DNA from 3 places in the Virgibacillus sp. L01 genome. Region 2 is predicted to be linked to each of the others. Evidence: riboswitches for the same ligand, from Rfam matches in the RefSeq annotation. Region 2 holds a riboswitch; each other region holds the start of a gene.
What was found. Region 2 has a riboswitch for thiamine pyrophosphate ahead of ACTWQM_RS16220 (ABC transporter substrate-binding protein). Riboswitches for the same ligand answer to the same signal wherever they lie in the genome.
Positions count from the first base shown of each region.

Region 1: linked by a shared signal. The riboswitch ahead of ACTWQM_RS13290 (YkoF family thiamine/hydroxymethylpyrimidine-binding protein) and the one ahead of ACTWQM_RS16220 (ABC transporter substrate-binding protein) in region 2 are both predicted to bind thiamine pyrophosphate.
Region 3: linked by a shared signal. The riboswitch ahead of thiW (energy coupling factor transporter S component ThiW) and the one ahead of ACTWQM_RS16220 (ABC transporter substrate-binding protein) in region 2 are both predicted to bind thiamine pyrophosphate.

Region 1 is NZ_JBQQCP010000006.1:253,849-258,089, reverse strand. Features, by position in the region: gene ACTWQM_RS13305 (hypothetical protein) at 1-706, shown strand, start outside; gene ACTWQM_RS13300 (HD-GYP domain-containing protein) at 866-1,510, shown strand; gene ACTWQM_RS13295 (DUF192 domain-containing protein) at 1,878-2,210, shown strand; TPP riboswitch at 2,338-2,445, shown strand; gene ACTWQM_RS13290 (YkoF family thiamine/hydroxymethylpyrimidine-binding protein) at 2,544-3,152, shown strand; gene ACTWQM_RS13285 (ECF transporter S component) at 3,145-3,723, shown strand; gene ACTWQM_RS13280 (ABC transporter ATP-binding protein) at 3,720-4,241, shown strand, end outside.
Region 2 is NZ_JBQQCP010000009.1:104,016-108,256, reverse strand. Features, by position in the region: gene ACTWQM_RS16235 (M20 peptidase aminoacylase family protein) at 1-622, opposite strand, end outside; gene ACTWQM_RS16230 (MurR/RpiR family transcriptional regulator) at 640-1,482, opposite strand; gene mscL (large-conductance mechanosensitive channel protein MscL) at 1,731-2,165, shown strand; TPP riboswitch at 2,220-2,330, shown strand; gene ACTWQM_RS16220 (ABC transporter substrate-binding protein) at 2,462-3,445, shown strand; gene ACTWQM_RS16215 (thiamine-binding protein) at 3,456-3,746, shown strand; gene ACTWQM_RS16210 (ABC transporter permease) at 3,746-4,241, shown strand, end outside.
Region 3 is NZ_JBQQCP010000005.1:195,242-199,482, reverse strand. Features, by position in the region: gene thiD (bifunctional hydroxymethylpyrimidine kinase/phosphomethylpyrimidine kinase) at 1-545, opposite strand, end outside; gene tenA (thiaminase II) at 542-1,231, opposite strand; TPP riboswitch at 1,298-1,401, opposite strand; gene thiW (energy coupling factor transporter S component ThiW) at 1,403-1,894, opposite strand; TPP riboswitch at 1,982-2,097, opposite strand; gene ACTWQM_RS11515 (DUF1801 domain-containing protein) at 2,187-2,540, opposite strand; gene ACTWQM_RS11510 (phosphotransferase family protein) at 2,844-3,770, shown strand; gene ACTWQM_RS11505 (DUF4064 domain-containing protein) at 3,966-4,241, shown strand, end outside.

The sequences.
Region 1 (4,241 bases), on a different contig from region 2:
TAATGATGAACAACTGACGTTTGTCCCAGATGGAAACTCTATCAAGGATATTCCTTTTTCAAATAAGGATATTGGTAATGCAGTCCAATTTCATTTCCAAAATGAAGATAAGATTAAAAAAATATTCGGACTTAGTACGTCATTTATTTCAATCGAGGATCTTACTATAAATATTGAACAAATCCAATATATTTATTCAGTAAATGGATCACGTATAAAACTTGGAGTTCAGAATGCGGTTAGTTCGGAAACAGAACTTGATTTTCCTAGGGAAAGATATGAAACAACAATTGAACTTTCAGATGAACTCCTTAATGTTTATAGACAATATGCTCAAACACTTGACGATAACTTGTTAAAAGGACTGAAGCCAATTGAGGTTTTTAAGCTACATTATCATGCAGAATATAAGGAAAATGAAAATGTCCAGTATGCTCTATATATTAAAGGTAAAAAGCGGGGCACACCAGATAAAGACACCTATTTTAACGACCCATTCTTTGCGACAGATGAAACGATGAAGCAAAATGCGAGGATTCTCTATCAAAAACTATTAGAAGTGAAAACCTTTGAGGAAATATATCTATCGGATGAAGAGGTGATAATTAGTTTTGAATTTGATGGACTCACTGACAATCCAATGTTCAGATTAATTAAAAATAAAGAACTAGATGTGTGGAAGGTCGGTTGGATGCCGATGCAATAAGGGAATTCTCATAATGGTCATACATTAAAACATGAATAACCGGTATTAGGTAAAAATTCCTAGTACCGCTTTTTATTGATTTCATATATAATATTTTCTAAGTATTACTACAATTAATTGAATATTAGCTATACTATATTTACTGCAAAGGCGGATTTTATGAAGCGTACTCCAGAATCACTTTTTGAAAATATAGCTCAGGACAATGAAGTACTGCAAATATTCAGGCACCACTCTATGCGTGTGATGTATTTATCATCGATGCTGGCCAAAAAAATTGGCGTTTATGATGATGATTTAAGAGTCGGGGCTTTCCTGCATGATATCGGTAAAATCGGAGTTGCCAAAGAAATATTGTTAAAACCCGGCAAGCTCAATACGATTGAAAAAACAGTAGTAGAAAGTCATTGTCATATTGGGAACGTTATTGTTCGGAAGGAACTTGGGAAGACACGTACAGCGGAGTTTGTCAGAGATCATCATGAAAACTGGGATGGCACTGGATATCCACGCCGTTTAGTAGGTGAGGAAATTTCTGTACAGGGACGGATTATTCGAGTATGTGATTCTTTTGATACAATGACCTATGATTTACGGAATTATAAATCAGCTAAAATGTCCTACCATGAAGCTTTTCAAGAATTAAAAAGATGTTCATGGACACAGTTTGATGGAAATTTAGTAGAAACTTTTATTTCTTTATTAATTGAATTAGAACTTCCTGAATCCTGGTATGATACATATAATTCAACATTTATCGAAAAAATATATAATAAAATTGAACATCCGGAAGATATTTTATAACCGAATTTGAGCTGATGGGCAACTTGGTGCACTTTCTTAATCGACGTTAGGTGTTGTGTTGATTGGATGGGAATCTGTTTATTTTCCGCAGGTTCTACACAAATTCTCATCCAATTAGGGTTTGGCTGGTTCCGGGTGCTGTTCTGTTGATTCCACGTGTTCTTCTGTTGATTCCTCATGATATTCCTACAGCATATCTAACATATAAATAATTAACGGGCCTAACAATACAACGAACATTGCTGGAAAGATAAACAGCATCATTGGAAAAACTATTTTAACGGGGTTTGCAAACCTTCAAATCAGTCCGTTTGAACTATATAAAGAACAATTAAATCACTATAATGAACAAAAGGAAATAAGAGGAGTGGAAGCTTTGGAAATCAGTTTACCGTTTGAGATAAAGATAGCTGATAGTTATTGGGCAAGATTAAAAGGACTTTTGTTTCATAAGAAGCCTTTTACGAATGAAGGTCTTTTAATTACACGGTGTAAATCCGTTCACATGTTTTTCATGCGGTTTCCCATTGATGTAGTATTTCTTGATCATTCAAATAACGTAGTGAGAACAATCCCGAATTTAAAACCATGGAAAGTAGTCCCGCCAGTACCGAATGCTGATTCAGCACTTGAGTTGCCTGTTGGTACGATAGTGAAGAATCACATTACAGAAGGAGATACTATAAAGTTAAGTCCATGAACCTCTAGAGTCGACTTTCACAGTTGGCTCTTTTTTTATTCTATTAGAAGAAACAATCAAGCATCACTCTCCCTCTTTACAATTAAACAGATCCTAGTTAAGATAAAGATAGAAAAACTGCATATCAACCTTTCACTAGGGGAGCTGTTAAATTCAGCTGAGAAGAACTGTTTTGTTCTGACCCTTTGCACCCGAACTAGGTAATACTAGCGTGGGGAAGTGTGGTCGAAGCGTGTATATTTTATTTTGACAATACATACTAACAGACTGCATTCCACGGGGATGCAGTTTTTTGTTTATATTTTAACTACAAACAACAAGGAGGAATTTTGTATGACAAATCAGCATTGTTCAACTTCAGGTATTGCAGGTTGCAGCTTTTCGATTCATCCAATGAGCGACAATTTTATCGAGGTTATTACAACGGCACTCAAAAATGTGGACACCTCAAAAGTTTGGATGGAGACAGACGATGTGACAACAACAGTTAGAGGAAGGTTACCCCATGTTTTTGACGTAACAAAGGCTATTTTTATTCATGCAGCGAGAACCGGTGAGCACGTTGCATTCGAAGGGACCTATTCACTGGGTTGCCCAGGTGACTCAGCAGGAGATGTTTATTTGGCAGAAGATGATGTTACCGTAAATCACGTACAGGTGAAAGACATTAAACAATCCGTTGCGGCTAAGTTTTCTTTATACCCACTTGGTGGCGGGAACTATATGGATGTAATTATGGAACAAATTGAAGCGATGAAAGAACATGTTGATGTTTCGCATGCGCATTATGCCACTAGACTTGATGGTGAATCTATTAAAATATTCGATGGATTGGAACAAGTTTTTAATGCAACGGTTGATGGAGGGTCGAGTCATACCGTAATGACAGTATCTGTATCAGCTAATAGCCCATCCCACAAAGGAGGAGACAAGGATGAGTAATTGGCGCTTCAAGGAAATAGTCGTCATGTCCGCACTTGCTGTTGTATTCGGGGTTGTCTATCTAGCTTTTCTCCCGGTTGGAAAGGTACTTGTTGGCTTTTTCGGACCAATTGGATATGATCTGATATTTGGAATCTGGTTTATTGTTTCAATTATTGCAGCCTACATTATTCGTAAACCGGGAGCTGCCTTTATGTCTGAAACGATTGCAGCTATGGTCGAAGTTTTACTCGGTAGTGCAGTTGGTCCAATGTTAATTATATCCGGGATGATTCAAGGGCTAGGAGCAGAGTCGGCATTTGCGATGACACGCTGGAAGAATTATTCGACATGGGTGCTAATGGCTTCAGGTGCTGGTGCAGCTATTTTTAGTTTTGTATATGGCTACTTCATAAGCGGGTTCGCAGCACTCTCCACACCTTATGTTACAGGCATGTTTGTTGCACGAATCATAAGCGGAGCGCTAATCGCTGGGTTACTTGGAAAAGCATTGAGCGATAGTTTAGCACAAACAGGTGTCTTATCCAGTTATGCTTTGGGCAAAGAACATCGAAAGAAACGAGCAGTATGAGCAATAGCTTACTAAGTGTTGAGCAGCTGTCCTTACGTTTTGAAACGCATTTGGATCAAGACACCTTATCAAATGTCAGCTTCGAATTAAACAAAAGCGAAACACTTCTATTGTTAGGTCCAAGCGGATGTGGAAAAAGTACGTTAACATTTTGTTTAAACGGTTTATACCCGCGCGAACTGGATGGAACAATGACTGGAAATATTTTTATCAATGGTAAGAATACGGCAGACTATAAACCTGGTGAGCTTAGTCGCCATGTAGGTGTTGTATTTCAAGACCCAGAAACACAGTTCTGTATGCTTACTGTTGAAGATGAAATTGCATTTGGCCTGGAAAATATCCACGTTCCTCATCACCAGATGGAGGACAAGATAGACAGGGCATTGTCGCTTGTTAATTTGGCAACCTATAAGAAGTCAACTATCGCTTCCCTTTCTGGGGGACAAAAGCAAAAACTGGCCTTAGCTTGCATTCTGGTAATGGAACCTGAATTACTTATTTTAGATGAACCTACA
Region 2 (4,241 bases):
TATATTGCAGGTGCTGGACAAGCTCAGAACCAACATGAATAGCATTGGTGTTTAAATGAGGCCTGGCCCCGTGGGCATCATCACCTTGAATGACTCCATCAATAAAACAAGCTGCACCATGGCGGATAGCTGGAGCAAACTGATCATGTTCTAATTCTTCTATTGGTCGTAAATGCATTCCATATAAATAGTCAATATCATCAGCAATCCCTTTATCCACTAAGGATAATGCGCCTGTCCCTTTTTCTTCTGCAGGCTGAAAAATAAATCGGAATGTTCCTTTTCCAGGGTAGCCATCTTCAAGAAGTGTTAATAATGAGCCGATTGCAATTGTCATATGTGCATCGTGTCCACACGAATGATTTGCCTGAAATTTACCGTCTACCTCTTGCCATAAAGCATCAATATCAGCTCGCATTGCAACAACGGGTGAACCTTGGCCAATTTCGATAACAAGACCGGTTGAATCATCCACTGTGGTAATCCTGCAGTCATAATTTTTAAAAAGCTGTTTGATGTAAGATGTAGTTTCATGCTCTTTCCAGCTGATTTCCGGATGTTCATGTAAATGGGAGAAAATTTTTTGAAGCTGTGGGGTTATCTTTTCTATAGTTTGCTTCATGGATATGCTCCTTTAAACTAATTTGCAAAAAAACTGCTTGCTTCTATTCCATCAAATAGTGCTGCCCGCCGCTGAAACAGCTCCGGTGCACGTAATGTTATCGCTGCAATAATACTATTCATCAGGGAAAATACGGCAGGTACCAAATCAAGTGTCGATAGTTCCTCCAATTGAACCGCCAATGTTATATCTGAATACTCGGTAATGGGCGAATAAGGGTTATCTGTAAAAGCAATAATTGTTGCACCTTGTTTTTTGGCCAATTCAGCAAGTCTTATCGTGTTAACCCCATACCTATGGAATGAAAAAGCAACAAATACACTATTTTCATGCAATTCACTTAGCTGAACCAAAATATCATCATCAGGTGTATGCTGCCGTACATTGCCGACCACAATATTTAGGGCATAGGTAAACCAGCTTGCTAACGCGTAGGATGATCGGATACCTGAAATATAGATGTTCTCAGCAGATAACAGCTTTGTAACGGTTTGGTCTAAGTCCGTTTCCGAAATTTGCTCGATTACTGTCTGAATTGTACGTATATCATTGAACATTAGGTTTTTAACAGTATTATCTTCCGAATGATTGGATACCTTTCTGTTTCTGAAATCAGACAAACTGCTTTTTTCAAAAATGCGTTGTTGGTATACCTGCTGTAAAGATTTATAGCCATCATATCCAAGTGTACGCGCAAAACGAATGATCGTTGTTTCGCTGACACCTATTTTTTTGCCTGCTTCCTGAGCTGAGTTCATTGCGAAAATAGATGGATCACTGTAAATATAGGATGCTATTTTTTTAAAGCTTTTTGAAAAAGTCGATTGATGTTCCTTGATTTTCTTGTACAGATTCTCCATGTTAATTCTCCGTAAGTTTGTCATCTATTAAAATGAAGGATTTGCTTTTAATTTTAATAAATAAGAAGTAATTCCTTTATTATTATAGTTAACATACCATAATTATAGAATTTTCTCAATATGTAATCTTGGGAATTATTAAAAAATTAACTGATTGCGTAGGAACTTAAGTTATAACTGATAAAAGTGCTAAACATCCGTTTTCATACATAAAATTAGTACAAGCCTAATAAAAAGGGTGATTAATTTTGTGGTCAGATTTTAAAGCATTCGCATTAAAAGGAAACGTATTAGACTTGGCTGTTGCTGTGATTATCGGGACAGCCTTTGGAAAAATAGTAACGTCACTTGTTGAAAATATTATGATGCCACTAGCAGGGATCTTAGTAAGTGGTGTTGATTTCACAAATTTAAAGTATACCGTCAGAAAAGCAGATGTATTGTATGGCGAGTTCATCCAGTCGGTTTTTGATTTTATCGTTATTGCGGTGTCCATCTTCATTTTCATTCGCATCATAGCAAAGTTTAGAGGTGAGAAGGAGCAGGAAAAAGAAACAAAACCTGATGAAAAAGCTGAATTGCTCAAAGAGATACGTGACCTTTTGAAAAAAGAGGATAAGCTAACGCCAGAACAGAAAAAGAAGATCACAATTAATATTTCATCACAGTCGAAGAAAAGATAAAACTTGAAAAATACAGTAAGCTGTGGCATAGTGAATTTGATAGATTAATTGAATAATAAGTTGTAGGGGGACCAGTTTATGCTGGTTGAGATTGCATCCGATAGATGCTGACCCTTGGAACCTGATTTGGTTGAGACCAGCGTAGGGAACAAAGTAAAACAATAGTAATATTGTTCGGAATGCGCTCAGGGACTAACCTGGCGTTATTTTTTTGGACTTTTATGGATAATTCCTATCGTTTCCAATACCAATCATACTTCCAGAAGTGAACAAAAAAAGAGAAAGGGAGATGGGAAATGAGAAAATGGTTACTCGTAGTTTTTATAGCCGTTTTACTAACAGCATGTAACGACGCAGGAGGAACTGACGATAAAAGTCAGGAGACAGAACAAGCTAAAGTAGTGCTCGATTGGACCCCCAATACGAATCACACAGGGCTATATGTTGCCCAGGAAAAAGGATATTTTGCCGATGAAGGGTTAGATGTAGAAATTATGATGCCAGGTGAGGCAGGGTCTGACCAGCTTGTAGCATCAGGAAAAGCTGACTTCGGTGTCAGTGCACAGGAAGCTGTTACAGAAGCACGTATTCAGGATATTCCCATCGTATCGATTGCAGCGGTTATCCAGCATAATACATCCGGATTTGCTTCACCAAAAGACAAACAAATTACATCACCAAAAGATTTTGAAGGAAAAACATATGGCGGGTGGGGTGCACCGGTTGAAAAAGCGGTTCTTTCATCACTTATGAAGCAGGAAAATGCCGATGTTGAGAAAGTAGATATTGTCAATATGGGCAATACAGATTTCTTCACAGCGGTGAAGCGGGATATTGATTTTGCTTGGATTTACTATGGCTGGACTGGAGTCGAAGCAGAAATGCGCGGGGAGGAATTAAATATGATTTATTTAACCGATTACTCCAGAAAGCTTGATTACTATACACCTGTCCTTACAACGAACGAAAAAATGATCTCTGACAATCCAGAAAAGGCTGAGAAATTTTTAGCGGCGGTTTCAAAAGGGTATAAGTTTGCCATAGATAATCCAGGTGAAGCAGCAGAAATTCTCATCGACGCTGTTCCAGACCTTGATCCGGAGCTTGTTAAGAAAAGTCAGAAATGGCTATCACCAAAATATCAGGATGACGCAGAAAAGTGGGGAGTTCAAAAGCAGGAGGTTTGGGAGAATTATTCTAGCTGGATGTATGATAATGGACTTCTTGAAAGTAAATTAAAAGCGAAAGAAGCGTTTACCAACGAATTTTTGCCAGAATAGGAGTGGGAATATGAACAATTCATTAGTAAGTATTCAAATTATCCCCAAGACAAAAAATGGGGAAGATGTCATTCCATATGTAGACGCTGCGATAGAGGTGATTGAACAAGCTGGAGTGAAATATGAGGTCCATCCTTTGGAGACAACAATGGAAGGGAAGCTAACCGAGCTATTTGCAGTTATTGAAAAAATGAACGAAAGAATGGTTGAACTCGGGAGCGTCAGCATTATATCACAAGTGAAAATACTCTATAATCCAAGTGGTGCATCGATGGATAAATTGACGGAGAAATATCGTTGATGAAAAAATTTATGAAAAAAGGATGGAAACCTGTTACGGTTATCCTCCTTTTATTCATTATTTGGGAGGCTTCCAGTAAGTTATTCGAGATACCTGGCTGGCTGCTGCCAGCGCCCTCGCAAATTTTCCAAACAGGTGTTGAAGGTTGGGCATCTTACCAGCATCATATCTTCTCAACCGTTCAATTAACGATTATTGGATTTTTAATTGGCAGCAGTGTGGGAATTCTGATTGCGATTAGTCTGCATCTTGTACCACAGCTTCGGGAAGCGTTGTATCCATTAATTATTATTTCGCAAAATATACCAATTATTGTTCTGGCGCCACTGCTCGTTATATGGTTTGGTTTTGATATGCTGCCCAAGATTATTGTGATTACGCTGGTCTGTTTTTTTCCTATTGCAGTGTCAGCCTTGGATGGATTCAGGCAAACGGACCGCGACCTGAAGCATTATATGCAAATGGCTGGTGCAAACAAGAAGCAGATATTTTGGA
Region 3 (4,241 bases), on a different contig from region 2:
CCTTGCAGATGGCCACCTTTAACCAATGACGCACCTGCTCCAAATTCATGAACTATTTGTTTTGCAGCCTTTTTCATGTCGTCCAGTGTTTCGATTTTTTCACCTGTAATATCTTCTGCCTCAGGGATATTAGGTGTTACTAACGATGTCATTGGTAATAGTTTCTTACGTAAATAATCCCTGGCATCGCTTGCGATTAATGGATCGCCACTTGTTGCGACCATTACCGGATCCATAACAAAAGGGATGTTTAAACCATTAATCTTTTGAGCAATAGCCTGCATCATGTCAACGTTGGCGATCATTCCTGTCTTAAATGCCTGAAAGGGGATATCGGTCATAACAGAATCCAATTGTTGTTCAATCATTTCAACAGGGAGATGGTGCACATTCTGGACACCTGTTGTATTTTGGGCAACAACGGATGTAATGACAGACATACCGTAAGTCTTCAGTTCCTGAAAGGTTTTTAAGTCTGCTTGTATTCCGGCTCCACCACTGGGGTCAGTACCAGCGATTGTAAGTGCGCATGGAATGCTTTTCATTTGCCAACCACCAACTCGTTTATTGGCCACTCTTCACAAGTATAGGCCATTTCCCAAAAGGACAGTTCTAATTGGCAGCTTTTACGAAATGCTTCTTTTATCTTTTTCTGCTCATCCAATGAAGCATGTTCAGCAAATTCATCCAAGCGGTTTCGCATTTCCATCACTATTTTGCCAAATCGTTCATCAGCATAAAAGCTGATCCATGGATAAAATGGATGATCCGTTTCTGGTTTATATTTGTTCATTAACGCATAGCCGATTTCCAAATATGTCCAGGGGCAAGGGAGCAGTGCACCAATGGTTTCAGCGACACTGCCCATTTGCGCGTGATACATCATATGCTTAATGTAATGATCAGCAGTTGGCGGAAGCGGGTGACCTTGCAGCTCCTCGTAGCCAATCCCTATATGGTCGCAAAAGTTATGATGTGGGTGGTTTTCACTATTTAAAACAAATTGGATTTGTTCCCCGAAGAAGCGGATGTCCTCGCGCTTGTCAGATTTGGAAAGTGCAATTCCATAAATTCGCATAAATGCATTTAAATATTCAAAATCTGCCTTAATATAATGCGCAATTGATCCGTTTGGGACATCTTTTTTTCCAATACCAGCGACAAAAGGGTGATTAAATATTGCTTGAAAAATATCTTGGTTCTCATCTCTTAATTGTTGTGTGAATGACATAACAAAGCCTCCAATGATTTAGGAAGCTACTAGGGGGGATAAAAGTAGATTAGTAGAGGTATAGATAGCGGACCTCAACTACTTCCCTGCGCAGGCATTATCCAGATCAGGTTCCAAGGGACAAGGAATATTTCCGTTTCTCAGCCAGTACAGCACCCCTAGTAGTTTTTCCTATATTTTATTTTGAACTAGTCTTTCCTGATTAACCCGTGAAATAACAAACCAGCCTATCAATGCTCCAGTAACACTGCTAATAAGAAACGACGGTATAAAGAACAAAGCACCAGCTGAACTACCCATCAATAGCTTTGCAAAGGGAACAGCAAAAAGTGCTCCGATGACCCCGGTACCAATTGCTTCTCCCACAGCAGCCATGGCTTTTCTATGAGTCTTCTGAAACAAGTATCCAGCTAGAAATGCTCCAATCATGCCGCCGGGAAACGCCAGCAACGTACCAAGTCCAAGCATGTTGCGGAGCAGGCCAATCATAAATGCAATACCGACCGCAGGACCAGGCCCAAGTGTCACTGCGGCCATAACATTGACGGCATGCTGGACGGGATAGGCTTTTGCCACGCCTGCTGGAAACCAAAGTAACTGTGCACCCAATGTACCTATTGCCACAAAGACTGCCATTGTCGTAAGTAATCGTGTTCGGTTCAATCAAATCCTCCTTTCCGTGAAAGGGGCGCGTACGAAAAAAGCCAGATCCATTAATGGACCTGGCTTGAAATAGCTGATATAAGTAAGTATATCGTCAGTCTACTTCCCTCCGCTGGTATTAACCAGATCAGGTCCGTAAGAGTCAGAAAGCTAATACGTGCTTTCCTCTCAGCCCACGATTTTGGGCACCCCTAGTAGTAATTTTTAAAATATTATGTTTACAATTTAAGGATAACAAAAGAAATCACTTTTGTCATGGTTTATTTCATGTTCATGAATGTAATGAAAAAAATCATGTTTCCAATTCAATGGCTTCCTTAATTAATGCAGAAAATTTTTGGGGTTGAATATCGTCGAGTTGTTTTACTCTGATATGACGCATTTTTTTGCCAGTTCCTTCAAGCAGGTTATCCTTATCCTTAAGTGTGGCACCGAAGTAGAAACCTAGATTAACATGATTCTTGGCAGTCTGGAGATAGCATACAAGACCATTCTCAATATAACATGGCTTTCCCCATTTCATTTCTTCAGTTATATTGGGAGACGTTTGGAAAATAACCTCCCGTAATTTTTCGATAATTTCCTTTGTATGCCCATTTAAATTTTCAATGAATTGATCTACTTCTTTAGTTTGGATTGGTTCCATGCTTTTTGACTCTCCTTTTATATTATTGTTCTTACATTACAGTAATAATCGGACACAGGATACGCTATTTCTGCAAAAAAATGCTTTTCCTGTAATATGCGGTCATCAGATACCTTATTTCACATATATCTAAGGAAAAAGGGATGTTTTTGTCAAATAAGGGCTTTGGTTTCCGCTAATCTTTGACATTACAACTTCATGATACTCGTCATTGTATATTTTCACCAAAATGATACTAAATCCCTTTAATTCCAGAGTAGATGTATTAAAATTAAATTTATATTAGAACTGGGGTGGATTTTTTTGGAACATAATAACGAACATTTGTCGAGTAGAATTATTGAATGGGTAGTAGATAATGTCGATTCGAATGCAGTGGTGGAATCGGTTAGTCGACTGAAAGGAAGTACCTCATCCACATTACATAGCATCACAATACAGGTGGATCAGTCAGTAAAACAATATGTTATCAGGCAGTTTGATAATAAGGAATGGCTTGAAGAAGAACCGGATTTGGTTTTGCATGAAAAGGAGAGTTTGCTTATGGCTGCTAAAACAGGCGTTACCACTCCTCAAGTTGTCGCCTCCGATGAAACTGGAGAAAAATGTGGAATTCCAGCGATTCTCATGACGAAACTTGAAGGTGCTGTAGAATTGCAACCTGCCAATATGAATGAGTGGCTTACCGGCTTGGCAAAGGGGCTTGTGAAAATTCATGCAGTCGAAGCGAGTGGATTTCCATATCAGCATTATAGCTACAATGACTTATCAACGTTTGAGGTACCGAGCTGGTCAAAGGAGCCGAAAACATGGGAAAGTGCTATTAAGATTTTAGCAGGACCTCGACCAAAAACGACAGATTGCTTCATTCACCGAGACTATCATCCAGCCAATGTATTATGGAATGAAGGCTTAGTTAGTGGGGTGGTAGATTGGGTCAATGGCTGCAGAGGCCCTCGCGGAGTTGATGTCGGGCATTGCAGAGTGAACCTGGCCATGCTATATGGTGTTAAAACAGCAGATGGTTTTCTGAAGGCATATCAGCAACAGGCAGGTTCGGATTTTACCTATAATCGGTATTGGGATTTGCTTTCTTTGACCGATATGCTAGTTGGACCTCCAGAGGTGTATCCTGGGTGGGAAGCATTCGGTGTATCAGGATTAACAAATGATATGATGAAGAAGCGATTGGATAAATACGTTGGTAGTCTGTTAAATGGAGGTATTTGATGAAGCTTATTTAGATTCAGGGCATGGTTTGCTGAAATTCGATTTGTGTTTGGCGAATGTTAGTAAATACATGTTATGATGAAGGTAGGATGGACAGTTTTGTGTGGTAAAGTTGAAGTGGAACGGGTAATTTAGAATATTCCATTCAAATTACTGCATAGAATTAAGTTAAGTTAAAAATGGGGAGGGTTTGTCATGAATCGGACAGGGGAAATTGTCCTAACGATTGTAGGAGCATTAATCTATATGCTGTTTGCTGGAGTAGGTATTTTTACAGCATGGCTATTTAACAATGAGCAAGTTTTGAATGAGGCTTCGGATGAAATGATGCAACAACCTGGAATGGGAACGGGTGATATGCAGGCTATGCTGGAAGTCCTTCAAGGTGGAGGTCTGGTGCTAGCGATTGTTTCCATCATTGCGTTGGTATTAGGTATTATTTCAATCATATTGGTAAAAGGCGATAAGAAA